DNA from 2 places in the Paenibacillus sp. FJAT-27812 genome. Region 1 is predicted to be linked to the other one. Evidence: riboswitches for the same ligand, from Rfam matches in the RefSeq annotation. Region 1 holds a riboswitch; the other holds the start of a gene.

Region 1 (16,272 bases):
GTGCGCCCTGCGTACGCCGTGCTTCTCTAATAAGTCGCAAGCTTTGTCCGCATCCTCATATACCGCATGCAGCACAATCGGACGATCGAGCTCACCGGCAAGTGCAGCGAAGCGCTCAAGCAGCTCCAAATACGGCTTTTCGTCAAATGGCAAACCCGCTTGCGATGCTTCTAACCGCGTATAATACGGCAATCCAACCTCGCCGATCGCAAATCTCTCACCCGCCGCATGGCGAAGCCGAATCCACGCGAATAGCTCATCCAGCTCCGCTTCGGGTGGAAGCGGCTGCTCCGGATGAAAGCCGTAGGCCGGATGCACCCGTCCGTCAAAGCGATTCGCGATTTCACGGTTCACCACCGAGGATTGCAAATGCATCGAGACGGCAACCACAGCTGCAACGCCTTCCGCGAAGGCGTCCTCCAGCAGCGAATCCCGCTCCTCCTCCGCATATAAATCGACATGGAGATGTGCGTCTATGCATGACCCTGCGGTCCATGCAGTCTTTAAAGCCGATTGCTCCTCACGCTCGTTCCAACCAAATGCTGCAGCCACCTGTTAGCTCCCCTCCTTCGCGCCAATCTTAAGCAGCTCATAAATACGCTGCTTCAACGTATTGAACACCGGATCTGTCCATAATGCTTCATGGCGCGGACGCTCAAACGGTACCTGAAATTCCTCGAGCACTACGGCAGGCGAAGCGGACAGCACGATAATCCGATCGGACAAATACAAGGCTTCTTCGATGCTATGCGTAACGAGCAGCACCGATCTGCGGTTATGCTCCCAGATCGACATGAGCCACTGCTGCATTTGCTGCCGCGTCAATGCATCCAAGGCGCCAAACGGCTCATCGAGCAGCATCAAATTCTGCGGCGCAAGCAAAGCCCGAAGAAAGGAAACACGCTGCTGCATGCCGCCGGACAACACATGCGGATAGGAATTCGCATATTCATGCAGCCCAATCCGCTCCAGCCACTCTTTTGTTTTCTCCTTCGCCGATTTTCGGTCAACGCCTGAGATCGTAAGCGACAGCTCAATGTTGCCGGCAACGGTTTGCCAGTGGAGCAGTGAAGATTGCTGCGGCATATATGAAATATGTCCCCGCTCGCCGGTCGTTTGCTTGCCGTCGATACATATCTCGCCTTCCGATGGCCGCTCAAGGCCGCCAATCACTTGAAACAAGGTCGTTTTTCCGCTGCCAGAGGGTCCTATAATGGAGACGAATTCCCCATCCGCTACGGAAAACGATAAGCCCGCCAGCACCTCTTTGCTCGAGGCGCCTTGCCCAAATCGCTTGCGGATGCCCTGCACCTGCAACGTCGCCTGCAGATTCTCATCTATATTGCTCATTCGCTACCTCACCTCTTTCTTAGGGCGCCAACGAATGACAAGACGCTCCGCCAAAGTGACTAGACCAAATAACGTCAGGCTAAGCGCAACGATAATGATGACCGCCGCGAACACGCGATCGGGCATAAAACCTTTGGACGAAATGAGCATAAACGAGCCCAGTCCTTTATTCGTACCGAGCCATTCGGCTACAACCGCGCTGAGCACGCTGTAGGAGGCCGCGATTTTTAATCCGGAAAACAGATGGACAATGGCGTGCGGCAGCTCCAATCGCCAAAATAGCTGCCACTTGCGAATCCCGATCATTTGCAAATAGTTGCGCAGCTGCGCGTCGGTGTTCATTAAGCCGCCCAGCATCGCAACCGTTATTGGGAAAAAACATACCATAATGACAAGCAGCGCCTTCGGCAGCAAACCCCAGCCGAGCAGCATCGTCAAAATAGGCGCAATCGCTATAACGGGTACGTTTTGCGTCAAAACGAGCAAAGGGTATACCGCCGTACGTACGCCGGGAATTAAATGCAGCAAAGCGGCGAGCACGAAGCCCACCGCCGATCCCCCCACGAAGCCGATTAGCGTAAGCTGCACCGTCGCTTCTGTATGCATCATTAGCCTTGGCCAAATATCGATTGCTTCTTGAACGATTGAGATAGGAGACGGAATCAGCCACTCTTGGAACAACCCAAGCGCGGTTGCTGCCTGCCAGCAAGCAATTAGCGCGATAAGCACTGCTGATGGCGGCCAGGTTTGGGACCAAAGCGTTCTCTTATTGCCCATCTGGATATTTCTCGAGCAGCCTGCCCATCGAGGCGCCATTAGCCGGATTGTAGTAAATTTTGATTTGTGAAATGACAGATGGACAGCCCATCTCCGTCATCGCTTCGCTCATCGACTGCACTACGCCAAGCAGATGGCTGAGCTCGCCCTCCATCGTCGTTTCAAGCGGCGCTACGCGGTACGGTACACCCGCTGCTTTGATGATCTCGATTGCCCGGTCCACGTAAGGGATAACACTCTCGCCACCCGGCGTAGTCGGCAGGATTTGAATGCTTACTAATGCGTTTGCCATTAGAATTCCTTCTTTCTCATCGATGTTGGCGCAAGGCGGCAGATGCTGCCGCCTCCCTATGTTCCTTTATTCCGGCAAAAATTCGTTCGTAAAGGCTTTGTCCGCTTCAAGCTCTTTCTCCAGCAGCTTGTGCTCGAACATCCAGCTCGCGTAATTTTCCCATACGCTAAGCTTTTGCTCGCCCCAACGCGGCGCGTCGTCCTGATATTTCGGGCTTAGCCATTTTTGGCTTGCGCGCACGAGATCCGCGTTCAAATCCGGCTCCGCTTTAATCAAAATCTCTGCCGCATCCTCCGGATTGCCGATCGCGTATTGGTAACCTTTTGCCGCCGCAGCCGTGAATGCCTTAACAAGCTCCGGCTTCTCTTTAATCATCTTCTCGCTTGTCGTCAGCACCGGCGTATAATAATCCAGTTTGTCGCTGTAATCGGTCAAATAAACCATGTTGATTTTTTCGCCGCGAAGCTCTGCTTCCACACCTGTCCAAGCATAATAAATCCATGCAAAATCAATATCGCGCTTAACCGCCGTGAAGAAATCGCTGTCGCCGATGCTGATCAGGTTTACTTTGCTGACATCCGCGCCCTTCTCCTGCATTAGCGATTGAATGACCGCCTCCTCGACAGGAGCGCCCCAGCCGCCATAGGTTTTGCCTTCGAATTTCTCCGGCGAGTCAATGCCTTTCGCAACCGGAGAAGCGAAGCCTGAAGTGTTATGCTGAATGACCGCTGCAATCGACACGAGCGGAACGCCTGCGATCCGAGCCATGGTAATCGATTCTTGATAGCTTACGCCGAACTGCACATTGCCCGAGGCTACCATTTGATCGGCGCCGCTTTGGCCAGGCTGAATAATTTCAACGTCAAGCCCCTGCTCCTTGAAAAAACCTTTATCTCTTGCTACATAAAGTCCGGTATGATTCGTGTTAGGCGTCCAGTCCAGTACAACCTGCACCTTCTCCAGCGGCTTGTCCGCTGCTCCCTCTTGCTCTTGCGGCGGCTTGCTCGCTTCCGGCGCGTTGTTGTTTGTGCCGCAGCCTGCCAGCGCCATGACGAATACGAGCATAGCCGCTACTATTCTCCATGATTGGCGACCCGTTTTCTTCTGATTCATGATGTGTTTGTTCCCCTCTCACTGCTTCTATTTGTGTAAAATGACGAGTCCGCATCAGTGTCCGGTTGGCAACAATTAAAAAAAGCGTCCCCCTAATCCGGAGGACGCCATGTGATTGGCTGTGCAGCTGTTTGAAGCAGCAAAGGCTTGATCGCTAAGATCAGGCTTGCTGAATAAACAGAGCTTCTGTCCCTACGCTGGCATTATCCAGATCAGGTTTAACGGGTCGGAATTGTACAGATAATTCCCTCTCAGCCGGCCTAACCAGCTCCCCGGAACATATTCGGTTCGTCAATACTTTCAATTGTATAGCAAAACCCAATCATAATGCTACTCTTTTTTTGAAAATGATTATCATCAAGCCTGCAAACCCTTCGTCTTCCGGCATAGCGCCACCACATACATAGGCTCGGCACTCTTAAGCAAATGAAGCGGAATCAGCTCATCCGGCGTCCAAGCTCGCTTATGCTCCTTGCCCCGGCCCGGCGCGATGCCGTTCGTCTGCCGCAGCCAGCGCATTGCCGGAAACAGGGAATCATCGAACGCATTTTGCCCATACACAGCCTCGACCGCGTAGTGCTGGACAAGCTCGCCGATCAGCTCTGCCGTGCGGTACTCAAAGCGATGATGCTCGTTAAAAGGCCGCTCCTCAAAATAAATATGCGTGTTCGTCACGGTGCGGTTCGGCGTCGATACGATAAACAATCCGCCAGCCTTTAGCACCCTAGCCGTCTCCTTAATAAAGTCCGCTCCCGAAGCGACATGCTCGATCGTCTCGAAGGAGACAACCGCATCGAAGGCTTCATCCTCAAAGGGCAGCCGCAGCACATCGCCCTTCACAAACGACACGCCGCCGCTGCCATAGTCCCGCTCCGCAAGCTCAAGCGACACACGGTCAACGTCAATGCCTATCACCTCGGCAGCACCCGCCTGCTTCAGCATCGCGCTTCCGTAACCTGCTCCGCATGCGGCATCCAGAACGCGCAGTCCATTTACCCGCGTACCGGCAAATTCATAACGTCTCATATGCTCATGATAAACGCTGTTGTAGCTTTGCTTAACCGCCTGATTCACAACCAGCCGCTCGCCGGTAAACTGTACGTCGTTTTGCTCTTTTAATAGCTCCTGCCGCTCTGGTGAAGGCATTTCCCGCTTCATTGCCTTGAGGGCTGCTGCCGGTTCAATCTTCTGCACGTTAACGTCTTCCAGCGATTTACCCTCCCTGTCATGGACGCGCCCTGGCTCGGCCGGTGTTACAACCGCCTCTGGCTCCTGCTCCTGAACGGAAGATGCAACACGGCCGTATACGAGCAGATATGCGGCAGTAAGCTCATCTGAAATCATTTCGTTCGTTACTTGCTCCAGCAGCCTGATATAGTCAAGGTGCTCCTGCGGTTTATGCTCCGCGAGCGTCACCTTCACATAAGCAAAGCCTGACTGCGTGAACAGCTGATTGACCTGCTGCTTCGTATACTGAATGGCGGCTTGGCGCTGCGCCTTCACATTTGTTGGGTCTAGATATTGCCTAATATTTTCAAAATAATAACGATTCGCGAAGCAGCCGATGATCCAGCCTCCCGGCCTTAACAGGCTGACCAGCCGCTTCATGGACTGCGGCGTTCCATAGGCATGCGCATCTCCGATCAGAATCCCGTCCAGCCCTTCGGCGGGCAATGTCCAGTCCTCCGGCTCGTTCGAGCGGAACACCGTAATTCCTGACGCCTCGGCAACTCTCGCCGCAAGCTCATTACGCTCGACGCCGTACCATTTGGCAGCTGGAAACTGCTTTAGCAAATGAAGGATCGTTGCCCCGCAGCCGCACCCGATTTCCAGGATGGAGCTGTCCTCGCGCCTGTATTCATGGGACTCCCGCTGTATGACGGTACTAAAATCCATTCGTATATACGTCGCCTCGCCTGGATCAAAGCCCCACTTTACTCTAAAAACATTCGCATTATTATTAAAAGTTTGCCGGAAGAGCTCCGGCTCGGAGCTGAAGGAGACGCTGCCGAAATGATGGATGAACGTATCTCCGCATAGCAGCAGCCGGTAACCTGCCATCCGCAGCCGCAAGCAGTAGTCATCATCCTCAAAGTTGCCGATGCCGAAACACTCGTCAAACGGCCCGACCCGCTCCCAAGCCTCCCGCTTCATAAGCAGGCAGTAGCCAACCAGCTTCACGCGCTCCTCCCACCTCGTTTTGTCGGGAATCGCATGCAGCGCGGAAGCGAACAGCTCCATCTCCTCTATCGTTTTGTACGTGACCGGAATCGTCGTCCAGTATGACGCTGAGTTCGTTACCGGGCCTACCGCACCAATTCGCTCATCGCTGAGCAAGCAGCGCTTTAAGCCGTCAAGCCAGCCTGGCGTGACGATCGTATCGTTATTTAGCAGCATAAGCAGCTCGCCGGAGGCTGCTGCGAGCCCTTGATTGCAGCCCTTCGGAAACCCTGCATTGCTGCCGTTGTCGATGACGATGATGTCGCTTTCGTTTGTTGCCCAATCCACCGTACCATCCGTCGATCCGTTATCTACAATAATCAGCTCATAGCAGCCTTTCTGCGTATGCCTGCGAATGCTCTCCACGCATTGCTTCGTGTAATCAAGCTTATTGTAGGTAACGAGAATAATGCTTGTCGTGCTCCTAATGGCATCGCTCACGCGTATCCCCCTCAAGCAAGCGTAAACGGCTTACGCAGTCCGTCGGCGGCAATGCTCGTATCGCGATGAAATATAAGCCGTTTCCTATGCTCATATTTCGATCTGTATCCATAAAATATGTCGGGGCTGCCGTTTCTGTGAGAAATGCCCTTCATCAATTGCCGCTACGCTGCCGCTTTATATTTTTTTCGTATGCCTACGATAAGCATAAGCAGCGGCAGCAAAACCTGAAATATCGGGGCAACCTTCAGCGTAATATCAAGGCCGATCCATATATGCATCGTATTATTTCTCTCCAAAAACGAAGCGGCGTAGATGATGATGCCAATCGGCATCACGCAATAGCGATAGGCAATGCCGGTTATGACGTTAAACGTGAATACCGAAGCCATATATAGCGCGGTCATTTTCACATAAAGCCCTATAAACAAGAGCAGCGTTACAATGACGTCAAGCCGCTCCAGAAAGTTGGCCAGCCTGATCAACTGCACAACCTCAAGCAGAGGCAGCGCCGTAAGCGCAGCTATCTCCGGTCCAAGAACGCAAATCGTGAGCGCATTCATAAAGATAAGAAACATCGAAACCCCTATAAAAGATAAATAGGAGACGCGTCCGATAATTTTTTTCTCGCTGACATGCTTCCAGAAAACGAAAAAAATAATCGTCTGCCCAAAGGGAAAAGACAATAAATCCGGAAATGCCGCCTTTACTACAGGCCCAATTCCATTCTCGAGGAGCGGAAACAGGTGCGAGATATGCGGCAACCTGGCAATGAACAGAAATAAAATAATGCCCATGTAGCTAAGCGCTGCTATAGGAAACAACAGCTGTACGACGCGGACAAACACTTCAAGTCCCTTGCTTACGGTATAAGCTGCAGCGCTCAAAATGAGCAGCATGACAATCCACTTCGGCGTAAAAGAAAGCAGCGCCATCATCGTGAGCTCGCCGACATCCCTTACGTTGCGCATCGATTCGTACGCAAACCAGAGCGCGTGCATAAGGCCAACAAAGCCGCCGATCCATTTTCCAAAATGCATGATGTAAAGCTCGGCAAGCTCCGATTCGGGAGAGCGCTTCTGTATGCGGACATAAATAACTGTAAGCAGCAGGCCGGCTAACGCAGCCAGCGTCATCGCCATCCATGCGTCCTGCTTCGCCTTGATGCCAAGCTCGAACAATGGCGTGCTGCCGATCAAAAATACGATGATCAAAATTGAAAGCTGATTTTTCCCGATCTGCTGCATACGGTCTCCTTTCCGATTATGAGCTTTCCTTCTTCTTCTGCTCCTTCTTAAAGCCGCTTCCGCTCATGCCTGTCGATAGAAGCTTAACCTCTACCGCAATTTTCACTTCCGTGTTAGGGAAAATTTCCATCCAGTTCTCTCGCGACTTCGACCACTGCTTCGGATACCTTTCATGAATCACATTGCCGAAGCCCAGCACATCAGCCCGGTGCTTGCGGACGGCCTTCCAGCCTTTCTCCATAATCGAAGCAATCTCCCGTTCAATGAGCCGCTCGACCTGATCGACCTGCCGCGGCTTCGCAAGCTCGCCCGCGCAGTTGTATTCCATCAGCGTCCCTTCCGAGCTCACATTCACATGCATGATCCACTTGCCGTTTGACAGCTCTGGACGCAGCTTGGTTTTTGCATGCGTAATCCGGATAGTCGAGTTCTTCTGTCCTTCCCCATCCGCCGCGCATGCAAAGGGGATCGTCGCTTTTTTCACATGATCTGCAAGCCACATCACGCCTTGGCTTTCTTCATTGTTAATCCAGCCTACCAGCTTGTCGCCTGCAATCAATCCCAAATCATATAACCTGACCTTAGACGGCGTGTTGGTGCGCGAGAGCTTTCCAACCGTATCCATGCTCTCGGTAGTCCCTGCCACGACCAATCCCGGCAGTCCTGTAGCATGGGTGGTGCCCAGCAAGTCCATCATCACTTGATGCACCGTCATTTGACGGAAGATCGAGCTGTTCAGCTCCTCGTTTGTGATCATGCGCTGAATGGCTGAAGCGGGTATTTTCTCAAGCGGAATGAGCTGCTCGAGCATTCGGCGCGCGCTCCCCTTCGACAAGTACACGCTCACCGTCTCGCGGGAATCATGATTGCGAAGATACGTGTCGAGCAGCGGCCCCAGCCCCTTGCGGGCAGCTTCCTGCCCAATAATGATGATTTGAGTATGCGAGAAGTAAAGGCGACGCGACGTTTCCTGGCTCGCTTTGCTGACTGCGCTGCGGAAGCTCTCGCCCTTCGTGGAAAACACGTTTACCGACGCCGAGTTGCTTGAAGCGCTCTGGCTGGAAATGGCTTGCGGAATGACAACCTGATACGTCAGCACCCAGTTCCCGTCCTTCCAATCCACTCCGGTTGCGGAAATTACGGCAATATCATTGAGCTCTACCCGATTCCAGCAGCCGGCAGCCAGCAAGCACACAATCAGCGGCAGCAGCAGCTTCCATTTAGTCATTGCCGTTCCTCCCTTTCTTTACGGTTTGCCGGAGTGTCGCTGTGCCGGCGGTTTTTTTCCGTTCGGGCGCCGCTTCGGATTGCGCAGGTTCAAATCAAGAGGACGAAGCACAATTGCCCACCAGGGCAGCCTCACGAACACGTCTCTCCATATCCCTTGCTTGGTTGGCCCTGGCGCGATCGGAGACATGTACGGCACCCCGAAAGAGCGCAGCGATGCGAGATGAATAAGCATAATCAGCACGGATATGAATATGCCGAAGAAGCCGAAAATGCCTGCCATAATCATGAAGGCGAACCGGATAATGCGTGAGGTTGCCGCCATATTGAACTCAGGCATAACGAAATTGGAAATAGCCGTGAAGGATACCACGATGACCATGCCCGCCGATACGATGCCCGCCTGCACGGCAGACTGGCCGAGCACGAGAGCGCCAACGATTGAGATCGCCGGGCCGATAGCCCGCGGCATCCGAAGTCCCGCCTCGCGCAGTACCTCGAACGTAACCTCCATGAGAAGCGCCTCGAGCAAGCCTGGAAACGGAATGCCTTCCCGCTGCGCCGCTAGACTAATAAGCAGCGTAGTCGGAAGCATCTCCTGATGATAGGTCGTCACTGCGATATATAGGGCAGGCAGCAGAATCGAAATCACATACGCGCCATAACGGATCATGCGTACGAACGTCGCAATATCGAATCTCTGGTAATAATCCTCAGGCGACTGGAAAAAGGTAAAAAAAGTCGTTGGCGCCATCAACGCCATCGGCGATCCGTCGACCATGACCACCACTCTGCCTTCAAGCAGCGCGGCTGCAACCGTATCGGGACGCTCTGAATTCAGCAGCGTCGGAAAAAGCGTGAAGGTCTCGTCCTGAATAAACTCCTCAATATATCCGCTCTCCAGCACGCCGTCTATTTCGATTGCCGCCAGCCTGCGGTAAACCTCCTTAACGATCCCTTCGTCCGCTACGCCGTGCAAATAGAGCACGCCCACGTTCGTATGCGTCTGACGGCCGATCTTATGCACCTGCACATGCAGGTCCGAAGAACGAATGATGCGCCGAATTAAACTGATATTCGTTCGAATGCTTTCGACAAAGCCATGCTGCGGCCCCCGAATAACCGTTTGGGTCTGCGGAATCGTAACGCTGCGCTCCTCGCCTCCGCCGACATCCGCAGTTAATGCCGCAGCGCTCCCGTCTGCCATAATGACGCATAGCCCGTCCGTCATATACTGGAGCGCTTGCTCCAACGAACGAATATCCTGTACCGATCCGATTGACACGATGCAGCTGCGAAGCGCCTCCAGCAGCTTGCCGCCCTTCACGAATACATGGTCCGGCAGCTTCATCGACATTAACGGCTCCATGACGCTTTCGTTAATCGTCTCCGAATCCACGATTCCATCCACATATATAATCGCGATTTCGCGATCGGGGGCCGCATCGCTGCGAAACATGCGGATCACAATATCCGAGCTTCCGCCGAACCGATCGCGGATCGTTTCCAGATTCGCATGCAGCGATGGACTAAACGGCGTTAACGTCTCTGCATTTTGTTTGTTCATAACGGCACCTTTCATTTCCATGTTGCTTCTATTTTGGCGCAATATGGATTTAAATATGTACGCCGCTATTCCAAACGTCACCTATCGCCAGAGGAACGTGCCAGTCTTTGTAAAAAACATCCACAAAAAACCACTAGTATAAGAACGAATGTTCTGTATATAATAAGAACAAACGTTCTTATCTTGGAGGGATACATCATGACATTAGAAAAATGGTTCAGCGTAATCGGTTGTGTCGTTGATGTGATTTATATGAGCAAAAAAGGCAAGTTTACGAAACGAAGAATTCGAGTCCTATCGGTGAGAAACGGCTACGTTAGAGCCTTTTGCATCGACTCGGGCGCACAGCGCGTCTTTCTTGCGGCAAATATATTAGCGGCAGAGCTGGTGAGCCGAAATGTCTCTTAATAAAGCCATCATGCTCGCGGATTGCCAATCGTTTTATGCGTCGGTGGAGAAGGCGGAGCATCCCGAGTACCGCGATTTGCCGGTTGTCGTGGCGGGCGATCCCGAACGCCGTTCCGGCATCATTCTCGCCGCCTGCCCGATCGCCAAGTCATTTGGAGTAACCACTGCGGAGAGACTCGGCGATTCGCTTGCGAAGTGTCCGAATTTGGTAATCATTAGACCGCGCATGCAGCTGTATATCGATATTTCCATGACTATTACGCGCATTTATCAGTCGTATACCGACCTCGTCGAGCCTTATTCGATCGATGAGCAGTTTCTCGATGTGACAGGCTCGCTGCATCTGTATGGGTCGGCGGAGGAGCTGGCGCATCATATCCAGACTCGCATTTTGGCGGAGCTTGGCATATACACCCGCTTTGGCATCGCGGAAAATAAAATTTTGGCGAAGACGGCCTGCGACAACTATGCAAAGAAAAACGAATCGGGCATTTACATCCTCTCGAAGGATAAGCTTCAAGATACGCTATGGACGCTGCCCACCGCCAAAATGTTCATGGTCGGCAGCCGTATGACGCGCCATTTTAATGCGATGGGGCTCGATACGATCGGCAAGCTAGCGGCAACGCCGCTGGATAAGCTGAAGCTGATGATGCGCCGCAAATTCGGCAAAAACTCCGACATTAACGCCGAGCTGTACTGGCGTATTGCCAACGGCATCGATGACAGCCCCGTTACGCCGGGAACGCATCAGGTTGCCCCGAAGGCGGTTGGGCATATGATGACGCTGCCCCGGGACTACGGCAAGCTGGAGGAAATCAAGGTTGTGCTGCTTGAGCTGACGGAGCTTGTGTGCCAGCGCTGCCGCGGCAAAGGCTATATGGGGCATGTCGTGTCTGTGGGATTGATGGGAGCCGACTATGACCGCCCGACCGGCTTTAGCCGCCAAATGAAAATGGACGATCCGACCAACGTCACCAACCAGGTTTACCGCGCCGCGGTGCAGCTGGTGCTGCGGCACTGGGACGGCTACCCCGTAAGAAAGATCGGCATCAGCCTGTCGCAATTTTCGCAGGATGACGAGTATCAGCTCTCGCTGTTTGACCCAGACCGCGAGAAGACGATGGCGCTTGAGAGGGCGACGGATGCCTTGAAGAAGAAGTACGGGGACGCCGTTATTTTAAGAGCCGTATCCGTCTCTCCCGCTGGGCAAGCGCTGCATCGCTCGGAGAAGATCGGAGGACATTACAAATGAGAAAGAAACTTGAAGGCAACGGGCTTTGGGAGTCGAGCCGCATGATGCTGCCCGAGCACAAGGTCGCGATTAATGAGCATGAGAAATCACTCAGGCAGCGGGAGCGCGTAGAGCTTGACGAGCAGGAGTGGGAAAATGTAGCCCGCTTCGTGAACGAATCGCTGCAGCAGCGCCACTCCATCACGCTTCGCCTGTTCCATCCGCTGGAGGAGTTGACCGTCGTCGGCATCGTCGATCGGGTCGATCAGCTGAAAGGCCGCTTTATGGTCGATGGCGAATGGTTCTCGATTCGGGATATCGAGGGCGCCGCAGCCGAGGAATAATGTCTCTAAACCATTCATTCAAAACAAGGAGCTGCCAAGCGCGAAGGCTGGGCAGCTCCTTGTTCTATGTGACGATCGATAGCTGAATAAAATTCAATATTAGACTCAATAGCGCATGCCATTCGTTCCGCCGTTTTATTTCCCCCGCTGCATCGCAAGGACAGCCAGCTCAATCTTATTAAGCATAAGCCCGTATTCATTCGTAATCTCAAAGGAATGCGGCAGCGGCAGCTTCTCAAAATAAGGCGCGATATCGTCTGCCGACTTAAACCAATCGCCAAGCTCAGGCGGCCCAACCGGCTGGTCGCCCCACGCCGAGCCAAGCTCCGGACTGTAGATCGGTTCCGCTCCAGGCCTCAGCCGCCCGCCAAGGAGGCGCTCCACATAGACGCGCTGCGGCGGCCCCTTGCGAACGCGAGCGAACATATGGGGCGCATAGTCGGCACGCGAGCCGCTATGCTTAACCGCTCCCGCAAAACATTTAGCACCGTCATGCACACGGGGGATGCCAAACAGCAGCGCATAAAGACGCTTGCCGAATTCAATTCGCTCATGCAAATTTTCGAAGCTCTCCAAGATGAGCCCGGAGAGCCTCAGCACTTCGGCTTCATCGCCTTTTCCTTGCCCATTCCCATAAGGAAAAATCACGCCGTTCAATTGCAGCAGCGATTGCAGTCCAAAAAACAGCGTATGAAGCACCTTTTCGCGAAAATAAGGCTGCTGCACGACACGCTGCTCGATATAATGCTGCTCGTTTACGATTAGCGCAATCGTTAGCGGCACGGGGTCGCGGTCACGCCAGAACTGCTTCCAAACCGGTGCCATAAAAGCCGATACGCCAAAAGCAGGCAGCAGATGGAACAGGCTCCTGCCCTCGCGCCGGCTCCATTCGTACAGCAGCAGCTGCGGATAAGCATCCTGAAAGATCAAAGCGTTCGCCTGCTCCAAAAAACGGAACACCGCCTCCCGCTGCTCGGGCGTCAGCAGCAATGGCAGCCACTCCCCTTGCAAATCCGTCATGTTCCAGCCGCCGTTGCGCGACACCATATGGGCAAGAAACGCCCAGTGCAGCTCCGGCATGCGAAAATACACGCTGCGGTATGCCTCGGTTCGCGTTACATTATTGCGGTTGCTGGCAGCCGTCTCCGAGCGGATTCGATCAATAAGCGCTAGCTCCTCCATGCTCCAGCTGCCCGATGGCCCAGCCGCAGGCAATACGGCGGGCTTTGACCATGCGTACATGAGCTTCGCAACGGCAGCAGATGATAATTGCAGCGGAGCCGCCTCTGCCATCATCGCTTGCGAGGCATTCATCGCGCCCCATTTCCCGATCGCGTACTCAAACGCCGCGCCGGGAAGCGCGAGCAGCTGGCGCAGCCAGTAGCCGATTGAGCGGCGATATGTCCGTAATCCATTTTTATTGCCCATCGTCAGCGCTCCTTGTTCAAATCATTGGCTATGTAGGAGTTGATATAAAGCTGCAAGTCTATATGAACCAGTATCTGCCACTGTGCCGCATGTCATACCGTGTAAGCAACATATGCGCTGCCGTTTCCCAAGATGTATAATAAGAGCATGCGAAAGGAAAGAGGGAGAGAGTCATGTGCGGAAGATATACGCTCACCGTTACGCTGGAAGAGCTGATGGTCAGATATATGATCGAGGAGACGATGGTGCCGTTCCACCGTCCAAAATATAACGTAGCTCCAAGCCAGCAGGTGCTGTCAATCATTAACGACGGACACAGCAACCGGCTCGGCGAGCTCAAATGGGGACTTGTGCCGCCATGGGCTGATGACCCGAAGATCGGCTTCCAAATGCTTAACGCGCGCTCGGAGACGGCAGCGAGCAAGCCTGCCTTCCAGAAGCCGCTGCGCCACAAGCGATGCATCATCCCGGCAGACGGCTTCTACGAGTGGAGAACGACGGCGAGTGGCAAGCAGCCGATGCGCATCGTGCTGAAGAGCCGCTCTATTTTCAGCATGGCAGGACTTTATGAGACGTGGCTCTCGCCTGACGGGACCAAAATAAATAGCTGCACGATATTAACCACAACGCCGAACGAGCTCGTTGCGCCGATTCACGACCGGATGCCGGTCATTTTGCGTCCGGAGGATGAGCAGCTTTGGCTGAACCGCGCGGTGACGGACGTTAGTGCGATCACGCCGCTCCTGCAGCCCTACTCGGCGCATGAGCTCGAGGCTTATCCCGTTTCAACAGCCGTTGGAAGCGTCCGCAACGACGAGTCTGCGTTAATCGAGCCATGTAAAGTGGACGAGCAGCTAGAGCTGTGGTAAGTGCAGAGAAGGAAGCTGCGACTCTGCTGATAACAAAAAAAAAATCGCTGACCTTAAGCGGTCAGCGAAACATTCCCCACAGCTTCAACAGATGAAACGTGTTGTTGGGATCGATTTTTTGCCCCATCACGAAGGCGACGATCTGGTCCTCCTGCGTATCCGTAAGCTGTTCCTGCAAAATAACGGCCGCCGCTTTCACAAGCTTCCTCACCTTTGGCCGGTCCTGCAAATCATACTTCGTTACATTGCCCAGCAGTTGCCTAATTTTGTCCTTCACGACAGGGTTTTTCATTTTGTATTTAACGCGCTCGACCAGCTGCGGCCGAATTCCATAGTTTTGGTAACTCACTGCCCTGACACCTCCATCCGGCAATCCGATTACATCTTTAATCTATATGCCGTTTGAAGGTAATTATTGCCTAGTCCAGCTGTTCTCCTTGAAAAAATTGATCCTTCTGCAATACGCTGCGCAATCTGGCATAGGACTCATTCGACCAAAAATCGTCACGCCCTGTTAATTCAGCGGCATCGTCCCTAGCAATCTCCAGCACCTCATAGTCGGCAACCATATCCGCCAAGCGGAACTCCGGCAAGCCGCTCTGCTTCGTCCCAAAGAAGTCGCCGGGGCCCCGAATTTCAAGATCGCGCCTCGACACCTCAAAGCCGTCATCCGTGTCGGTCATCACCTTCATCCGCTCTTTTCCGGTTTCCGATTTGGGATCGGCAACGAGTATACAATGTGATTGATGCTCGCCCCGGCCAACCCGGCCTCTAAGCTGATGCAGCTGAGACAAGCCAAACCGCTCGGCGTCCATAATGATCATAAGCGTCGCGTTCGGAACGTCGACGCCTACCTCGACAACCGTCGTCGCGACAAGCACATGCGTCTCGTTCGCGCCGAAAGCGCCCATTACCGTTTCCTTCTCGGCAGCTGAAAGCCGTCCGTGCAGCAGCCCCACGCGCAAATCGGGAAACGATTGCTGGGTTTGCACGTACAGGTCAATTGCATTTTGCACATCAAGCTTCTCCGATTCTTCAATCAGCGGGCAAATGATATAGGCTTGTCTGCCCTTGCTAACCTCTTTGCGAATAAAGCCGAGCACGCGCTCCATCATGCTGTGCTTCACCCAATACGTTTTGATCGGCTTGCGGCCATGCGGGCGCTCGCGGATCGTCGACACATCCATATCCCCAAAAGCCGTAATCGCCATCGTTCTTGGAATAGGGGTGGCCGTCATCGTCAGCACGTCCGGATTCATTCCTTTGCGGCGCAGCACGCTGCGCTGATTTACGCCGAAGCGATGCTGCTCATCGACAACGACTAGCCCCAGGCTCCGAAAGAAAACATCATCTTGAATAAGGGCATGCGTGCCGACTACAATGTCGATGATTCCCATCTGCAGCCCGGCAAGCACGTCTCTTCGTTTCTTCTCCGTAAGGCTGCCTGTAAGAAGGGCAACCTGAATGCCAAGATCGGCAAACATTCTCGTTAACGAGCGCATATGCTGATCCGCCAAAATTTCGGTCGGCACCATGAGCGCCCCTTGATGGCCTGATTTAACCGCTACGTACAGAGCGATGGCTGCGACTACCGTTTTGCCGGAGCCAACATCGCCTTGAAGCAGGCGATTCATGCAGGACGGCCTTCTCATATCGACGCAAATTTCATTGACGACCTTCTTCTGCGCATCGGTCAGCTCGAACGGTAGAGTCGCGGCAAACTGGCGAATCGTCTCGCTCTCGATCTGATGCGCA
Region 2 (16,272 bases), 2.0 Mb from region 1:
TATGTCGAAAAAATAGTATTAAATGGTTGCGATTTTCTCGTTTTTCCCGTACATTAACATTACGAACGGCTTTTTCCGATGTAATAGTTAGCATATCTTTTTATGGGGAAGGATCGAGAAAATGCGTTTGTTGCCAATTGCGAGATGCAGGCCGGGTATGAAACTGGCCAAAAAAATATTTTCTCAGGAAGGTCTCGTCCTTCTCGGCGAAAACATAGAGCTGACAGACCGTCTAATTTCCCGCTTGGAGCAGTGCGGGATTCAATATGTGTATATAGCAGATCCGAGAACGGAAGATATTGTGCTGCCTTCCTTAATCAGTGAGGAGACGCTAAAGTCCTCTCTTAGAGAAATACGAACAAGCTTCCGCGAGATGATGGATCGTCCGACACGGCGGAAGGGCGTTACATATCCTTATATCGCCCAGCCCTTTAAACAGATGATGAACATGATCATCGATGATCTGTCCAGCCATAAGGATGCGATGATCATGCTGATGGACATGAGCTCCGTCGATCATTATTTGTACCAGCATTCGTTAAATGTCTGCGTCTATACGACGCTTCTCGGCATGTCGAACGGCTACTCGAAGGAGGAGCTTACGACGCTGGGCATGGGCGCTCTATTGCATGACATCGGCAAAACGCAAATCGCGATCGATGTGTTAAGAAAGCCCGGCTCCCTCTCCAAAGAGGAATTCGAGGCGATGAAGCAGCATGCAAAAATCGGCTATGAGCTATTGAAGGATGAGCCCAATCTTCCGCTGTTGGTAGCCCACTGCGCTTTCCAGCATCATGAGCGTATCGATGGCAGCGGTTATCCGCGCGGGATCAAAGGCAATGAGATTCATGATTACGCAAAGTGGATCGGGCTGGTTGATTCCTACGATGCCATGACAACAAACCGCGTCTATAGCGCGCCAATGCTGCCTCATCATGCGATTGAGCGGCTTTATGCAGGGACAGGAACCCTCTACGAGCAAAAAATGGTGCAGCTGTTCCGCGACAAGGTTGCTATCTATCCAATAGGAATAACGGTTAAGCTGCAATCAGGCGTGTCGGGTATCGTCGCTGATCTTAATCATGCTTACCCGCATAGGCCGATCGTTCGCGTCTTGTATAATGAAGCGGGCGAAGAGCTGGCATCCCCGTATGAAATTGACTTGTCGAAGCAGCTGACAATGATGATCGTAAGCGTGAACGACGACTCGACTGAAGTGCAGAGAGTTGCTGGTATTTAAATAATGATGAGCGTGTGGAGCCGATACGGCTCCTTTTTTCTTCTTTTTTTGTCGATTTATTTGCTTCCTTCGCAGTCGCGCATTACAATAAAACAAGAATGTTTCATTCAAGAAAATAAGTCAGGTGCTGAAAAAAATGAACACAATAGATTTGCAACAAACCAGTAGACCGCTATCCGTTTTATCGCCAACGAATGATCCGTGGGATCCGATTCGTTCGCTGCAGCAATATGGAAGACATCGTTTGACAAGCGTGGAAATGACCGTATCCAACCTTTGCAATATGAGGTGCGAGCATTGCGCCGTCGGCGATACGCTTGTTTTGTCCGAGCCCGCCAAGCTGCCGCTCAAACAGATGCTTGAGAGATTAGATGAAGTGGAGCATCTTGAGACGATCAGCATTACAGGCGGCGAGCCGTCCTTCTCCGATCGAACGGTACGCGATTATATGGTACCGCTGCTTCAATATGCTCGCAGCCGCGGCATCCGTTCTCAAATCAACTCAAACGTGACGCTCCCGTATAGCCGTTATGAGCAGCTTGCTCCGTATCTTGATGTCATGCACATTTCGTTCAATTACACGTCTCCGGAAGATTTTCATCAAATCGGGTTTGCTAAGGCCGGGCATCAGGTATCGCTTGAGACAGCGACTAAGCTGTACGAGCGAATGATCGACAACACGCGTCGTCTCAGCGAGACAGGCGTACTCGTATCCGCGGAATCCATGATTAACTATAGAACGTACGACAAAATCGACGAGATCCATAAGCTGATCGTTGAAATGGGCTGCCAACGCCATGAAGTGCATCCGATGTATCCGAGCTCCTTCGCGAAGGATTTGCCGGTGCTCTCCCGCGAGCAAATGCTGGAGGCTATCGATCGCCTGCTTCAGGCAAGGGACAAATCCGTTTGGATGCTGTTCGGAACATTGCCCTTCTACCAATGCAGCGACAATCCCTTCGAGCGCAAGCTGCTGCGAAAGCTAGCGGAAGAACCGAATGTAACGATCCGCAACGATCCGGACGGCCGGAATCGGTTAAACGTCAATTTGTTTACCGGCGATGTTTTTGTAACGGACTTCTCCGACGTTCCTGCTTTTGGCAACATAGGCACCTCGAAGCTTGAGGATTTATTTGATAAATGGCTGGACCATTCACTCGCCCAAAGCGTGAATTGCCACTGTCCGGCAGCAGCATGCTGCGGACCCAATCTGCTCGTTAAGGATATGTACTATAAAGATGTTAATTTCCATGAGCGCAGCGCAGTGATCGACTAGTGCGCGGGAGAGGCTGTTATTCAGGCTTAATAGCGAGATAAGACGCATATAGAATAAGTGAGAGGAGGAGAAGCTGTTGTCGATCAAGACAATCATATTTATCGGATTAGGTTTGCTGCTGCTCTATTTGTTTTTTACAGTCGGAGCGCCATTCCTGCTTGCGCTTGTAGTCGCGATTTTTCTGGAGCCGTTAAATCAATTGTTCATGAAAAAGTTTCGAATGAACCGGCTTTTGGCAGCAACGATATCCAGCAGCTTGTTTACGGTTATTCTTATAGGCTTAATCGCGCTGCTTGGCGTCAAGGTTGTAGCCGAGCTCATCGCGTTCTTCAAGAAGGTGCCGAACTATTTTGAAAATGCGAACGACATGGTTGACGATCTAATGGTGCAGGCACAGTCGTTATATCAAAATTTTCCGCCTGATGCGATTGAAACGCTGGAAAACTGGCTGATGGGATTAACGAGCACGCTGACCAAAATGGTAGGCACCTTGTCAAATTCCGTTATAGGGTTTGCTTCCAGCATTCCGGGCATGTTTATCTTCTTTATCGTTTTTTTGGTAGCAGTTTATATGATGAGCTTCAGTCTCAATACGATGAAAGCTACCGTGTTGTCATTGTTTGAAGAGAAATCGCAACCGCAGGTCAATGAATTATTGAACAACCTCAAGAAGTCGATTTTCGGCTTCCTGCGCTCGCAATTTATTTTGAGTGCTCTTACATATATTATTTCTTTGCTCGGTTTGCTGGTGCTTAACGTGAAGTATCCGCTCGCGATCGCTTTGCTTATTATCATCGTTGATATTATGCCGATTCTTGGAACAGGCTCGGTGCTTGTTCCATGGGGAAGCTATTTACTGCTTACGGGCAACATGTATGTGGGCATCGGGCTTATCGTGCTGTTCCTCGTTATTACCGTGTTCCGCCGCATTGTGGAGCCAAAAATCCTCGGCGACTCCGTCGGTATCGGGTCATTGTCAGCGCTCGTCAGTTTATACGTAGGCTTCAAGCTCGTTGGCGTAATCGGCGTTTTCATCGGACCGTTAGTCGTGATTATCTATATGGCGGCGCGCAGAGCCGGATTATTCCAGATGAAGTTCAAGCTATAGGCAGAAGGGCCGTGTCAAAACCATTTCCGGGAGCGTATGATACTGCAAAATAAGCAGATCATGTAGGAGGCATCCGATGAGATGGCACCAATCAAAGTAGCGATTGTTACCCCTGGCTCGTTCCCCATTCCGTCCTCAGGAAGCAGCTCGGTTGAGCGGGTGGTTGAGAAGTTTGCACCGCTGCTGATGCCTTACGCAGAGCCGCGCATTTATGGGAAACTAAGCAGAAGCCTGCCGCGCCTGGGACAGTTTAAAGGTGTTGTTTGCGAGAGGTTTTCAGCCGCCAGCAAGCAGCGATATATTCATGAAGTTGGCCGTGCGGTAAAACGGTTTTCTCCCCATGTCATTGATGTGGAGAACCGTCCCCAATTCGTGCTGACGATGAAGCAAATGAATCCAGGCAAACGCGTCTGGCTTTATTTGCATTCCTCTACTTTTATTTCTCCGAATCATATATCACCTGCGAAGCTGCATCAATGCTTGCAGGCCGCAGATAAAATCATCGTGAACAGCGAGTTTATTAGGCGAGTCGTCGTATCCAAAGTGCCAGAGGTTGCATCTAAGCTGCGGGTTATTTATCCAGGCGTGGATACGGTACGTTTCCCGTCGCAATACTCTGCCGCAGGCGCTGCAAAGAGGGAAGCGCTGCGGAAAAAAAGAGGGCTGACCGACAAAAAAGTGGTGCTGTTCATGGGAAGACTCATTCCGCTGAAAGGCGTACACCATCTGCTGAATATTGTGCCGCAGCTAGCGAAAAGCCATCCAGAGCTTGTTGTGGTCATCGTCGGAAGCCCGTTTTATGGCTCCCATCGCAAGACGGCGTATGCGCGCAAGCTCGAGAGTCTGGGACGCAAATGCCCGGGCCATGTTCGGTTTGTGCCCTACGTGCCGCATAATGAAGTACCGGGCTGGATGCTCGTAGCCGATGTAGCGGTCGTTCCGTCCGGGCAGCGCGAAGCCTTTGGTCTTGTCAATGTAGAGGCGATGTCATGCGGCGTTCCTGTCGTTGCAACGCGAGCGGGCGGAATGAAGGAAATTATTCGCAACGGCGAGACGGGGTATCTAGTTAATCAAGCCCGGGTCGAATCGGAGCTGCGCGAGAAGCTGCAGCTGCTGCTGCGGGATAAACAGCTGCGCCAAAGGCTGGGCAAGCGCAGCAGAGAGCGCGTCGAGCAGACATTTACATGGCGCCATACGGCGGATCGCTGGGTGAAGCTGCTGAAGGAAAGCGGCATGTAGCTGGTCCTATTTTGCAAGGAGATAGCAAATAGAGGGTTGACACCCTTCTTCTCTTAACGTTATAGTCAAACAAGGAAATCCACTAGGGGCGCCGTCATGGCTGAGATAAAGCGAATTGCTTTGGTCCCTTTGAACCTGATCTGGGTTATGCCAGCGTAGGAAAGTGGGATTGTGCGTTTATGCAACTGCGCGTGATAGCTCTGCCGTTGTCAGCTGGAATGACTGCTGAAACGGAGAACTTTCAAAGCTTCGTCATGATGGGGGAAACTCTCTTTTGATGTTGCGCGTATGACGGCACACTTCGACCGCTCCCTCGCTGGAGCGGTTTTTTTGATGTTGAACGGACTGCGCCGAATCTCGCCAAGCGAGGGTGCGAACCGTTCAACCACGCTCCAGCGATTGCCGTACACGTAGCGACTATACGTGCGCGGAAATAGCGGTGCTTCAAACTTTCTTATATGCTTGCGCATGCCTCCAGGCGGAATTCTACATATTCCATTAGGAGGTTTTTTGTTATGGCGATTATGACCACGCCCCTGCCGGGCAGCCGTAAAGTATATGTTACAGGCTCGAAAGAGAGCATTCGTGTGCCGATGAGGGAAATCGCCCTTGAGGCGAGCACGGGAAGAAATGGCGAAGAGCAGCCGAACGAGCCGATACGGGTCTATGACGCGAGCGGTCCTTATACCGATGAAAGCTATGAAACGGATGTGCGGCGCGGCTTGCCTTCCTTTCGCAGCGAATGGATCAACGGGCGCGGCGATGTGGAGCATTACGAGGGGAGAGATATAAAACCCGAGGATAACGGTTTTATGACGGAAGATAAGGCAAACCAGCGAGGCGCTGAGCGGTTTCCTGGCTTAGTTAGACAACCGCTGCGGGCAAAAGCGGGACATAATGTTACGCAGCTTCATTACGCCCGGAAGGGCATCATTACCTCAGAGATGGAATACATCGCGATTCGCGAGGGGATGGACGCTGAGTTTGTTCGCAGCGAGATTGCGGCTGGGCGCGCGATCATCCCGACAAACATCAATCATCCGGAGAGCGAGCCGATGATTATCGGTCGTCATTTTCACGTTAAAATCAATGCGAATATCGGCAATTCCGCTGTTGCGTCCTCCATCGAGGAGGAAGTCGAGAAGATGACTTGGGCGACTCGGTGGGGAGCCGACACGATCATGGATCTGTCCACGGGCAAAAACATTCATACGACACGGGAGTGGATCGTCCGTAATTCGCCGGTTCCGGTCGGAACGGTACCGATCTATCAAGCGCTGGAGAAGGTAAACGGCAAAGCGGAGGATTTAAGCTGGGAAGTGTTCCGCGATACGCTGATCGAGCAAGCGGAGCAGGGTGTCGATTATTTTACGATACATGCGGGTGTGCTATTGCGTTACATACCGCTCACGGCGAAGCGGGTTACCGGTATAGTCTCGCGGGGCGGCTCGATTATGGCGGCATGGTGCCTGGCACATCATAAGGAGAACTTCCTGTATACGCATTTTGAAGAGATTTGCGAGATTATGAAGGCTTATGATGTGTCGTTCTCGCTTGGAGACGGACTGCGGCCAGGCTCGATTGCCGATGCGAACGATGCGGCGCAATTTGCCGAGCTGGATACGCTTGGCGAGCTTACGAAAATCGCATGGAAGCACGACGTGCAGGTTATGATCGAAGGCCCGGGCCATGTGCCTATGCATTTGATCAAAGAAAATATGGACCGGCAATTAGAGGTTTGCGATGAAGCTCCTTTCTATACGCTGGGGCCGCTTACGACCGATATTGCGCCGGGTTATGACCATATCACCTCGGCAATTGGAGCTGCAATGATCGGCTGGTTCGGTACCGCTATGTTATGCTACGTAACCCCGAAGGAGCATCTAGGTCTTCCGAATAAGGAGGACGTGAAGGAAGGCGTCATTACGTATAAAATCGCTGCCCACGCGGCCGATTTGGCGAAGGGGCATCCGAGGGCGAAGCTGCGTGACGACGCGTTGTCCAAAGCGCGTTTCGAGTTCCGCTGGCGCGACCAGTTCCATCTCTCGCTTGATCCCGAGCGCGCGATGGCGTACCACGATGAGACGCTCCCGGCAGATGCGGCAAAATCAGCGCATTTCTGTTCGATGTGCGGCCCTAAGTTTTGCAGCATGCGCATTACGCAAGACATCAGGGAGTATGCAGCGCAGAACGGGATGGAAACGACGGATGCGATTGAAGCGGGAATGAAGGAGAAGTCGGAAGCGTTCAAAGCGGCAGGGAGCATGATTTATGGCTGATGCGGCTGATCCGGTTTTTTCGGACCGTTATTCCAGGCAAACGAGATTTGCGGCAATCGGCGAGGAAGGTCAGCGCAAGCTGGCCGAATCGTCGGTGCTCATTGTCGGCATCGGCGCGCTTGGCGCATCGCTTGCGCAGCATATGGTTCGCGCGGGCGTAGGCGAAGTCAGGCTGGTCGACCGGGATTTCGTCGAGCCAAGCAATTTGCAGCGCCAAATGCTGTTTGACGAAGCGGATGCGCTTGCCGTCCTGCCCAAGGCGGTTGCCGCAGCCAATAAGCTGCGCCGTATTAACAGCAGCGTGAACATTGAAGCGACAGTTGCTGACGTGAATGTTTCTAATATCGAAGCGCTAGCGAGCGGCGTACATCTGGTGCTTGATGGCACGGACAATGCAGCGACTCGGCTTCTGCTCAGCGATATATGCTTTAAGCAGCGCATTCCGTTTGTATATGGCGGCGTGGCAGGGGCACAGGGGATGCAGGCAACGTTAGTTCCTGAATCGACCTCATGCCTCCGCTGCCTGATCGGCGCCGAGGATTCGGAGGACGAGGCAGATACTTGCGATACGGTAGGCGTACTGGCGCCAGCCGTTGAATTCGTAGCTGCGCTGCAAGCGGGCGAGGCGATCAAATGGCTCTCCGGCAATCAAGGAGCCGTACGCCAGACTTGGCTGAGCGTCGATCTATGGTCGTTCCGGCTTAGGGAATCGAAGCTGCCCGCCGGCAGCGCGCACTGCCGGTATTGCGGCACAGGGCAGGAAGCGGCAAGAGGCGCCAAGGCAATACTCGAAACCGATAGTCAGGATGAGAGTGCGATTAGCTCTACCGTATTATGCGGAAGAGATACGGTCCAAGTGACTTTAGGCAAGCCTCTGCAACTGGCGATATTAGAGAAATCATTAGAGGCACAAGGCTGCAAGCTGACCGTTAATCGCTATTTAGTGAAGGCGGCGCTCCAAAGCGGCGAGCAGATGATCCTCTTTTCGGATGGGCGAGTGCTTGTGCAAGGCACGGCGGATGCGGCGCATGCTATTTCGTTATGCCATGCCTATTTACTAGACTAAATTCGATGATTCTGACGATAGAGAGAGGTGCAAGTAAATGAGCAGGCCTGATTGGAGAGGTTTTAGGCTGTACGCCATTACGGCGGAAAACAATCATCCGGGGAAATCCGTTGTTGAGGTAATGGAGCAGGCATTGATCGGCGGGGCGGAGATCGTGCAGCTTCGAAATAAGACGGGAGCCAGGGAGGAAGTGCTGGAGCAAGCGAAGGCACTGCGTATATTGACGCGCAAATACAACGTCCCTTTCATCATTAACGATTATCCGGATATCGTGCTTGAGACGGATGCTGACGGCGTCCACCTTGGGCAAGAGGATATGCCAATTGCAGATGCGAGAGCCTTGCTTGGACCGGACCGCATTATCGGCATTTCGACTCACAGCTTGCAGCAAGCTATAAAGGCTGAGCGTGACGGCGCTGATTACATCGGAGTCGGTCCCGTGTTCCCAACGGATACGAAGCCGGGCCGCGCCGCTGTCACTACCAGCTATGTAACGGAGGCGGCACGTCATATCACGATTCCGTTTGTTGCGATAGGCGGCATTACATTAGGCAATGTGGATAGCGTGCTTGCTGCGGGGGCGAGGCGCATATGCGCCGTATCGGCGATTGTAGGCAATGCTGACCCGGCCGGCGTATGCAGAGCTTTTCTGGAGAAGCTTGAGGCGGCTGTCCGTGAGCTTGCTCCCGTGCAAAAGATGGAGCGGAAGACGCTGATTATCAATGGGCGGAAAGAACGGTCAAGCGCCGGAACGGTCGAGGAGCTTATCGCGCAATTAGGACAGCAAAATAAAAAGCTTGTTATCGAGCTGAATGGCACAATCGTGCAGCGAGCGCTATGGGCAGAGACTGAGCTGCAAAGCGGCGCTTCCATTGAGCTGGTGCATTTTGTCGGAGGAGGCTGAGCAGGTTGAGTGATTGGGTAGATAAGGATCCGCTCGTCATTGGCGGTCATGTGCTGGGGTCGCGGTTTTTGTTCGGTACGGGGCGATTTCCAAGTCCCGCGATTCTTCAGCAGGCGCTTGAGGCTTCAGGCTCGGAGGTTATTACGTTTGCAGTAAGAAGGGTTAACCTAGAAAACGTCGAGGACGATTCGGTGCTGCAGCATTTCGAGGACAGGCCGATTAAATATTTGCCGAATACGTCAGGGGCAAGAACGGCGGAAGAGGCTGTGCGTATTGCGCGATTGGCGCGTGAAGCGGGGCTTGGAAACTGGATAAAGGTAGAAATCAGCGGCGACCACCGTACTTTGCTGCCTGATCCGGTTGAGACGCTTCGCGCTACGGAGCAGCTGGCTAACGAAGGTTTTATCGTGCTCCCCTATACATCGGACGATCCGATCTTGTGCCGTAGATTAGAGCAGGCTGGAGCTTCGGCGATCATGCCTGGCGGCTCGCCAATCGGAAGCGGCCTCGGCCTGCTGAACCCTTACAATTTGGGACTTATTGCCGAGGATTCGAGCGTCCCTGTTATTATAGATGCCGGCATCGGCTCAGCACGGGACGCAGCGGAGGCGATGGAGCTGGGAGCCGACGGCATATTAGCCAATACGCCGATCGCGAAGGCGCAGGACCCGGTCATGATGGCCCGCGCCTTCCGGCTTGCAATTGAAGCTGGGCGTCTTGCGAGGCTTGCCGGCCGCATTCCGAAGAAACGTTACGCGTCAGCAAGCAGCGACTTGGCGGGCTCCTTGTTTGAAACAGCAGGCAGTGGAGGAGAAATGTAATGCCTCAATCCGTAATTATACTGGGCGGCGGCATCATCGGCTTGTCCTGTGCGTTTGAAGCGGCGAGAAGAGGGATGAATGTAACGCTCATAGAGCCTAATGAGCTAGGCGGCCAAGCATCGGGCGCGGCTGCCGGCATGCTTGCTCCTTTCTCGGAAAATACGGAGCAGCCCGACGCTTTCTTTCATTTATGTTTAAGCAGCCTTCGTTGTTATCCGGAATGGATCAAGGCTGTCGAGGAGCTGTCGGGCTTATCGGCTGAATGGGTGCAAAGCGGAAGCATTAATGTGTTCATGCACGAAGCGGATGCGCTCCCAATTGCATCCAGATTGCAGTGGCAAAACGAATGGGGCGCTAAAGCGGAGCTCATCGACGCGGCTCAGCTGCGGACGCTGGAGCCGATGGTATCGCATTCGGCGGTTGCCGGCATCTACACGCAGCAAGAGAGCCACGTGTACGCGCCGAAGCTGGTCTTGGCACTGGCTGCTGCTTGTCTAAAGCTGGGGGTTACCATTTATGCACACGCCGGGGAAATGGAAGAGGTGCTTGTTCATCCAAGCGGCGGAGTATCTGTTCGGGCAGAGCGTTTAGCAAGCGTCCTTCACGCCGACCGGTTAGTCGTAAGCGCGGGAGCTTGGTCGGGTGCTTACGAGAAGTGGTTTGGTCTCAGCATTCCGATTCATCCGATTCGCGGGCAAATATGCTCCTTTGAGCATCAGGCAGACGAGGTTCGCCATATGGTATTTTCCAGCCAGGCGTATTGGGTCGGCAAAAACAATGCGCGGCTCGTATGCGGCGCTTCCGAGGATGTCGCCGGTTTTGCGACAAGTGTGACGGAGCGGGGAATTGGCCGCCTCATTCGCAGCAGCAATCGGCTGTTTCCTTTTCTTGAAGGCAGGCAAACCGCCCATAGCTGGGCAGGCTTGCGCCCGGCAACCCGAGACGGGCTGCCGCTGCTTGGAAACATTGAGGGCATGCCGGAGGTCATCATGGCTGCCGGGCATTATCGCAATGGCATATTGCTAAGTCCGATCACGGCACATACCGTAGCAGATTTGCTAGAGGAAAAGCAGCCGGGATTAACGATCAGCAGCTTTGCTCCACACCGTTTTACGGCTCCTGCGAGCAGGGGAAGAGTGTTTGCCTGAACTAAAATGGCTGAAAATCGCTAGAAATCGACTTAATTATTTCATTGAAATCTCATAAAAAGTCTGCTATATTGAAAACGAGAATCGTTATCAGTACGGCGGATTTTTTTTTATGCCATAAAACTGTGCTACGTTATAAAGCTAGCTGCACAACAAGCTTATTCTTAATAGTTTAACAAAAGTATACATACAGAAGGGTAGTTAGAAGATGTCTTCTCCAAATGCGAAAGCGCTGGCAGGCACAAAGCTGCGCACTCGGCCTCTAGTGGCCACCATTATTTTGTTTGGCGGCATTGCTGCGCTCATCTTGTCGCTTGCTTTATCGATTTCGGTTGGAGCGGCGGACATAAGCCTGTCCACCGTATGGGATGCGGTATTCCACTTTAATGCGAATGAAATTCAGCATCAAATTATTAAAGAGCTTCGGATGCCGCGCGCGCTTGCGGCTGCGCTTGTAGGCGCAGCTTTTGCTGTCGCAGGCTCTGTGATGCAAGGGATGACTCGCAATCCGTTAGCGGATTCGAGCTTGCTCGGTATCAATGCAGGAGCAGGCTTCATGCTTGCGGTTTGCTTTGCATTTTTCCCATCGGTTTCGTATTTAGGGCTCATGTTTATATGTTTTGCTGGCGCTGCTGTTTCGATGGGGCTTGTATATGGAATCGGCTCTTTGGCAAAAGGCGGCTTAACGCCCGTTCGACTTACGCTGGCAGGGGCGGCTGTAGGCGCTTTGCTGCTTGCGATTACGGAAGGCATCGCGCTTTATTTTAAAATCGGCCAAGATTTGGCTTTCTGGTATGCAGGCGGCGTAGCCGGCACAAAATGGGTGCAAATCCAAATTGTTTCCCCATGGGTAATCGGCGGTTTGCTTGGCGCCATTGCGTTGTCCCGCTCGATCACGCTGCTCAGCTTGGGCGATGACGTTGCGGCAGGGCTTGGCCAAAGAACGGGCTGGGTAAAGGCGGGAGGCGTAATCATCGTCTTGCTGCTCGCCGGTACGGCTGTATCTGCCGTAGGCTCGATTGGCTTCGTGGGTTTAATCATTCCTCATATTTCACGTTTTCTCGTTGGCGTGGATTATAGATGGATTATCCCTTGCTCGGCTGTTCTCGGCAGTCTGCTCATGGTTCTTGCGGATATTGGCGGGCGTATGGTCAATCCGCCACAGGAAGTGGCAATCGGTATCATTATCGCGGTAATCGGCGTTCCATTCTTCCTTTATCTTGTAACTAAAATGAAGGGGGAATAAGCGTGGATACTTTATTTATTAATGCAACGGAGAAGCGCAGAAGAAAACGCGCTATTCTCGTCATGACGGTGCTAGGCGGGCTAATTGTTATTTCTTTTATCATTAGCATGAACACGGGCTTCATTCGGCTTGCTCCGCTAGACGTATTTAAAACGCTGTTTGGAGGGGGCACAGCCAAGCAGGAGCTTATTTTGTTTGATTTTCGCTTGCCGCGAATTGTCATTTCGATATTAATTGGAGCCGGATTCGCCGTATCGGGTTGTATAATCCAAGGGTTGTCACGCAATCCGTTAGCGGATCCAGGGCTGCTTGGCATTAACGCAGGCGCTGGACTTGCCGTTATTTTGTTCATTTCCTTTTATCCGCCAACGGAGAAAGGCTCTATCTTCTTGATGCCTTTTCTCGCTTTGATTGGCGCATCGATGACGGCATTGATCATTTTTGTGCTTTCATATAAGCGGCATCGCGGATTGTTGCCAACCCGGATGATTCTCGTCGGTATTGCTGTGGCGGCGGGCATTAGCGCAACGATGCAAATATTGATTTTGCGCCTTACGCCGGAGAAATATCAGTTTTTTGCCACATGGATGGCAGGAAGCATTTGGGGAACGAACTGGAAATATGTGCTGGCACTGCTGCCCTGGCTGATCGTTATTTTTCCATTCGTGCTGTATAAGGCGAAAGCGCTCAATGCGCTCAACCTTGGCGATCAATTGGCGGTAGGGCTCGGCGCTCAGGTGAATAAGGAAAGAGCTTGGCTGCTTGCTGCTTCTGTGGGCCTTGCCGGCTCTTGCGTAGCTGTCGGCGGCGGCATCGGCTTCGTGGGGCTGATTGCTCCCCACTTGGCTCGGCGGCTGGTTGGTCCTCAGCATCAAGTATTGCTTCCAGCGTCGGCATTTGTTGGAGCGCTGCTTGTCATCGTGGCGGATACGCTGGCCAGATGGGCATTCCAGCCCAATGAAATTCCGACAGGCATCGTAGTAGCCGTTATCGGAGCTCCCTATTTCCTTTATTTGCTGTCCAAATCCAAATAATCGAACAGCCTATTCAAAACCGCGGAGAGCAGCACGCTCCCGCGGTTTTTGCATGCGGATTGCCAAATACGGAGATTTGTCTTCGCTGCCAGTAGCCAGCCCATGGGTATGTGCATATATTACCTATGACATTTCTGGTGGAAGAAGGAGAGGACTATGACTAAAAGCAGTAAAGGGAAAAGCCCGAAGGGGCGAAAGCCGCTTTTTTATGTTGATAATCCGCATACTTCCGAGTTAAAGTGGCTGGATGAGCTGAATAAGAAGAAGGTTGCCGCAGTAGAGGCGGCCAAAGCATCGTTGGAGATAACGGAGGATTTGGAGCCGGAAGTAAGCATCAATGCCGTTGCGCCCGTACTTGATCAAGCTGACGCTGAGCCTGAATCGATCGAGCAGGAAGAGGAGCAGCATACCGAAGAGCTGGTTGAGCTGGTTGAACAGATTCAACCCATTACCTTGGAAGAGAAGCTGGAGAAAGTGGAGGAAAAGAAGGAGCCGGAGGGTCCGCTCGCTTTTATTTATACAGATGATTTGGTTGACTTGTCCGTTACGGCGGAGAAAATCGCGCCTGGGGCGATCGATAGCAGCAAGCTGGCGGCAGGCAGCGTGCAAGCAAGCGCGCTTGCCGATTATGCGGTTCAGAGCATTCATCTGGAGGATGGGGCGGTCAATTCAGCCAAAATCGCAAACGAATCGATTACGGGGGGGCATCTGGCCAACCATTCGATCTCCGGCGATAAAATTTTGGATCAATCGATTTCCGGCAATAAGCTTCAAAATGGCAGCATCACATCGGAGAAGCTGGATGACCGCATGATCAGTTCGGATAAAATTGCCGAAGGCTCGATTGAATCCAGGCATTTAAAGTCGTTTCTCATTACCTCAGAGCTGCTGGCGGATCAGTCGGTTACAGCGGAAAAAATTAAAAGCGGAGCGATCCGTCCGGACAATTTGGCGAATGAGAGCATTAATAATTCCAAGCTCGCCGATGGCGCGGTAACGCACTCGAAGCTGCGGGATGCAGCCGTTACGAGCGAGAAGATAGCAGCGGAGTCGATTGATTCCGAGCATTTGAAGCCTGGCGTATTGCTTGCAGATCACTTTGCGGTTGGTATCATTCAGGGAAAGCATTTGGCCCCGAGCGAAATCACAGCAGAGCATTTGGCAGAGGGCGCAGTCGGAACAAGGGAGCTGCAGGCAAAGGCGGTCGAAGCCGAGCAATTGGCGGACGAAGCGGTGTCTTCATCTCACTTGCAGGCAGCAGCCATTCTAAGCGCACACGTCGCAAGCGGACAAATAACAAGTGAGCATCTAGCCGATCAATCGGTCAATTCGGCTAAGCTGGCGGATCAATCGGTTTCGACCATTAAGCTAGTCGATCATTCGATTACGTTATCGAAGCTGTCCGATCAAAGCGTGAACGCACAAAAGCTGGCCAATGATTCGGTGCAAAACCGTCATTTGGGAGTCGGGAGCATCACCTCCGAGAAGATAGCCGTTGATCAAATATCGCAAGCACATATAACGGGTGAATCGATAACAGCTAGGCATATCGCTCCGAAAGCTGTCTTAAGGGCGCATTTGCAAAATGGAATTATCAACGAAGATAAGCTTGCGGCTCAAGCGGTTCGAGAAGAGCATATCGGCTTTGAGGCAGTTGGCATGTCGCAGCTAGCGGATGAATCCGTTTCAAGAAGCAAGCTCACAGAGAATGCTGTCGATGGTTCGATTCTCGCTAATGGCTCGGTTGAATCCAGGCATTTGCAAGATGAGGCGGTTACCTTCCAGAAGCTGGCGCCTGAAGCTCTTCGAGGATTCCATTTCTCGCCGGGCTCCGTAACCGGTGAAGCGATTAGTCATGAAGCCATAAAAGGCGAGCATCTGAAGCAAGCGATTATAGCAAGCCGCCACTTAGCGGTTGATTCGGTCGATACACTGAAGCTGCAGGATGGTGCTGTTACAAGCAATAAGCTCGCGCTTGGTGCTGTGACGGAGCGTTTTATCGCGCCAGGCGCCGTTTTTTCTCATCATCTAGCCGATCATGTCGTGAACTCGCTCAAGCTCTCGCCGGAGTCGGTCACGACCGATAAGCTGACGGATCTAAGCGTCTCGACCGAAAAGCTTGCTGATGGCAGCGTTACGAGCGCCAAGCTTTTGCCGCACGCGATATTGTCCAGTCATCTTGCGATCAAATCGGTAGCATCGCAGCATATCCAGCCGGACTCCATTCGCTCGTTCCATATCGAAGAAGGGGCAATCGGAGCCAGCCATCTCGCTGAGAAATCGATAGGAACGGATCCGCTGCAGGATGGGGCCATCACAGGAGCTAAGCTTGCCTTTGGCGCTGTGCAGTCGAAGCAAATCGCAGATGAAGCCGTGCATAGCCGCCATTTGGGGAGCGCGTCCGTCCTCGGCATTCATCTAGGGGAGAGCAGCGTGCACGGCGCCCATTTGGCGGTTGACTCCATATCATCCGATAAGCTCGCAGAGGGCAGCGTCGGTTCTAAGCAGCTGCAAAACGGATCCGTTGGAGCGGAAGCGCTTGGCTGCGGCGCTGTTGGTACGGACCATATCGCGGATGGCGCCATCACCTCAGCGAAAATTGCCCATCTATCGATCAGCGCCAAGCAGCTCCAGCCCGATTCGATCTATTCGGTTCATTTGACAAAAGGCAGTATTGGGGAGCAAGCGCTTCAGGATGAATCGGTGACGAGAGTGAAGCTTGCGCAGGATTCGGTATCGAGCGAGCATGTGCAGCTGGAGTCGCTGGCGGGCAAACATTTGAAGTCGGATACGATTCAAGGCTACCATATCCGGAAAGGCACGATTACGATTGCGCATTTGGCGAGCGATGTGCTTTCTTTCGATAAAATAGCGGATGATTTGATCGGCGGTAATAAGCTTAAGCAAGGGA

The links. A riboswitch is a leader RNA that binds a small molecule or an ion and turns the genes downstream of it on or off. The one in region 1 is predicted to bind thiamine pyrophosphate.
Region 2: another riboswitch for thiamine pyrophosphate. It lies ahead of thiC (phosphomethylpyrimidine synthase ThiC); the one in region 1 lies ahead of ADU23_RS21765 (ABC transporter substrate-binding protein).

What each region holds. Positions count from the first base shown of each region.
Region 1 is NZ_LIGH01000001.1:5,184,418-5,200,689, reverse strand. It holds gene ADU23_RS21785 (TatD family hydrolase) at 1-477, opposite strand, end outside; gene ADU23_RS21780 (ABC transporter ATP-binding protein) at 556-1,350, opposite strand; gene ADU23_RS21775 (ABC transporter permease) at 1,354-2,127, opposite strand; gene ADU23_RS21770 (thiamine-binding protein) at 2,117-2,419, opposite strand; gene ADU23_RS21765 (ABC transporter substrate-binding protein) at 2,486-3,532, opposite strand; TPP riboswitch at 3,705-3,817, opposite strand; gene ADU23_RS21760 (methyltransferase domain-containing protein) at 3,890-6,193, opposite strand; gene ADU23_RS21755 (GerAB/ArcD/ProY family transporter) at 6,358-7,440, opposite strand; gene ADU23_RS21750 (Ger(x)C family spore germination protein) at 7,457-8,668, opposite strand; gene ADU23_RS21745 (spore germination protein) at 8,687-10,234, opposite strand; gene ADU23_RS21740 (hypothetical protein) at 10,433-10,642, shown strand; gene ADU23_RS21735 (DNA polymerase IV) at 10,632-11,897, shown strand; gene ADU23_RS21730 (YolD-like family protein) at 11,894-12,220, shown strand; gene ADU23_RS21725 (DUF2515 domain-containing protein) at 12,356-13,648, opposite strand; gene ADU23_RS21720 (SOS response-associated peptidase) at 13,822-14,517, shown strand; gene ADU23_RS21715 (stage VI sporulation protein F) at 14,579-14,866, opposite strand; gene recG (ATP-dependent DNA helicase RecG) at 14,937-16,272, opposite strand, start outside.
Region 2 is NZ_LIGH01000001.1:7,224,709-7,240,980, reverse strand. It holds gene ADU23_RS31125 (HD-GYP domain-containing protein) at 122-1,240, shown strand; gene yfkAB (radical SAM/CxCxxxxC motif protein YfkAB) at 1,377-2,516, shown strand; gene ytvI (sporulation integral membrane protein YtvI) at 2,593-3,624, shown strand; gene ADU23_RS31110 (glycosyltransferase family 4 protein) at 3,706-4,863, shown strand; TPP riboswitch at 4,938-5,042, shown strand; gene ADU23_RS33075 (hypothetical protein) at 5,073-5,333, opposite strand; gene thiC (phosphomethylpyrimidine synthase ThiC) at 5,379-7,142, shown strand; gene ADU23_RS31100 (ThiF family adenylyltransferase) at 7,135-8,208, shown strand; gene thiE (thiamine phosphate synthase) at 8,246-9,112, shown strand; gene ADU23_RS31090 (thiazole synthase) at 9,118-9,933, shown strand; gene thiO (glycine oxidase ThiO) at 9,933-11,081, shown strand; gene ADU23_RS31080 (FecCD family ABC transporter permease) at 11,290-12,327, shown strand; gene ADU23_RS31075 (FecCD family ABC transporter permease) at 12,390-13,361, shown strand; partial or broken gene ADU23_RS33385 (hypothetical protein) at 13,518-16,272, shown strand, end outside.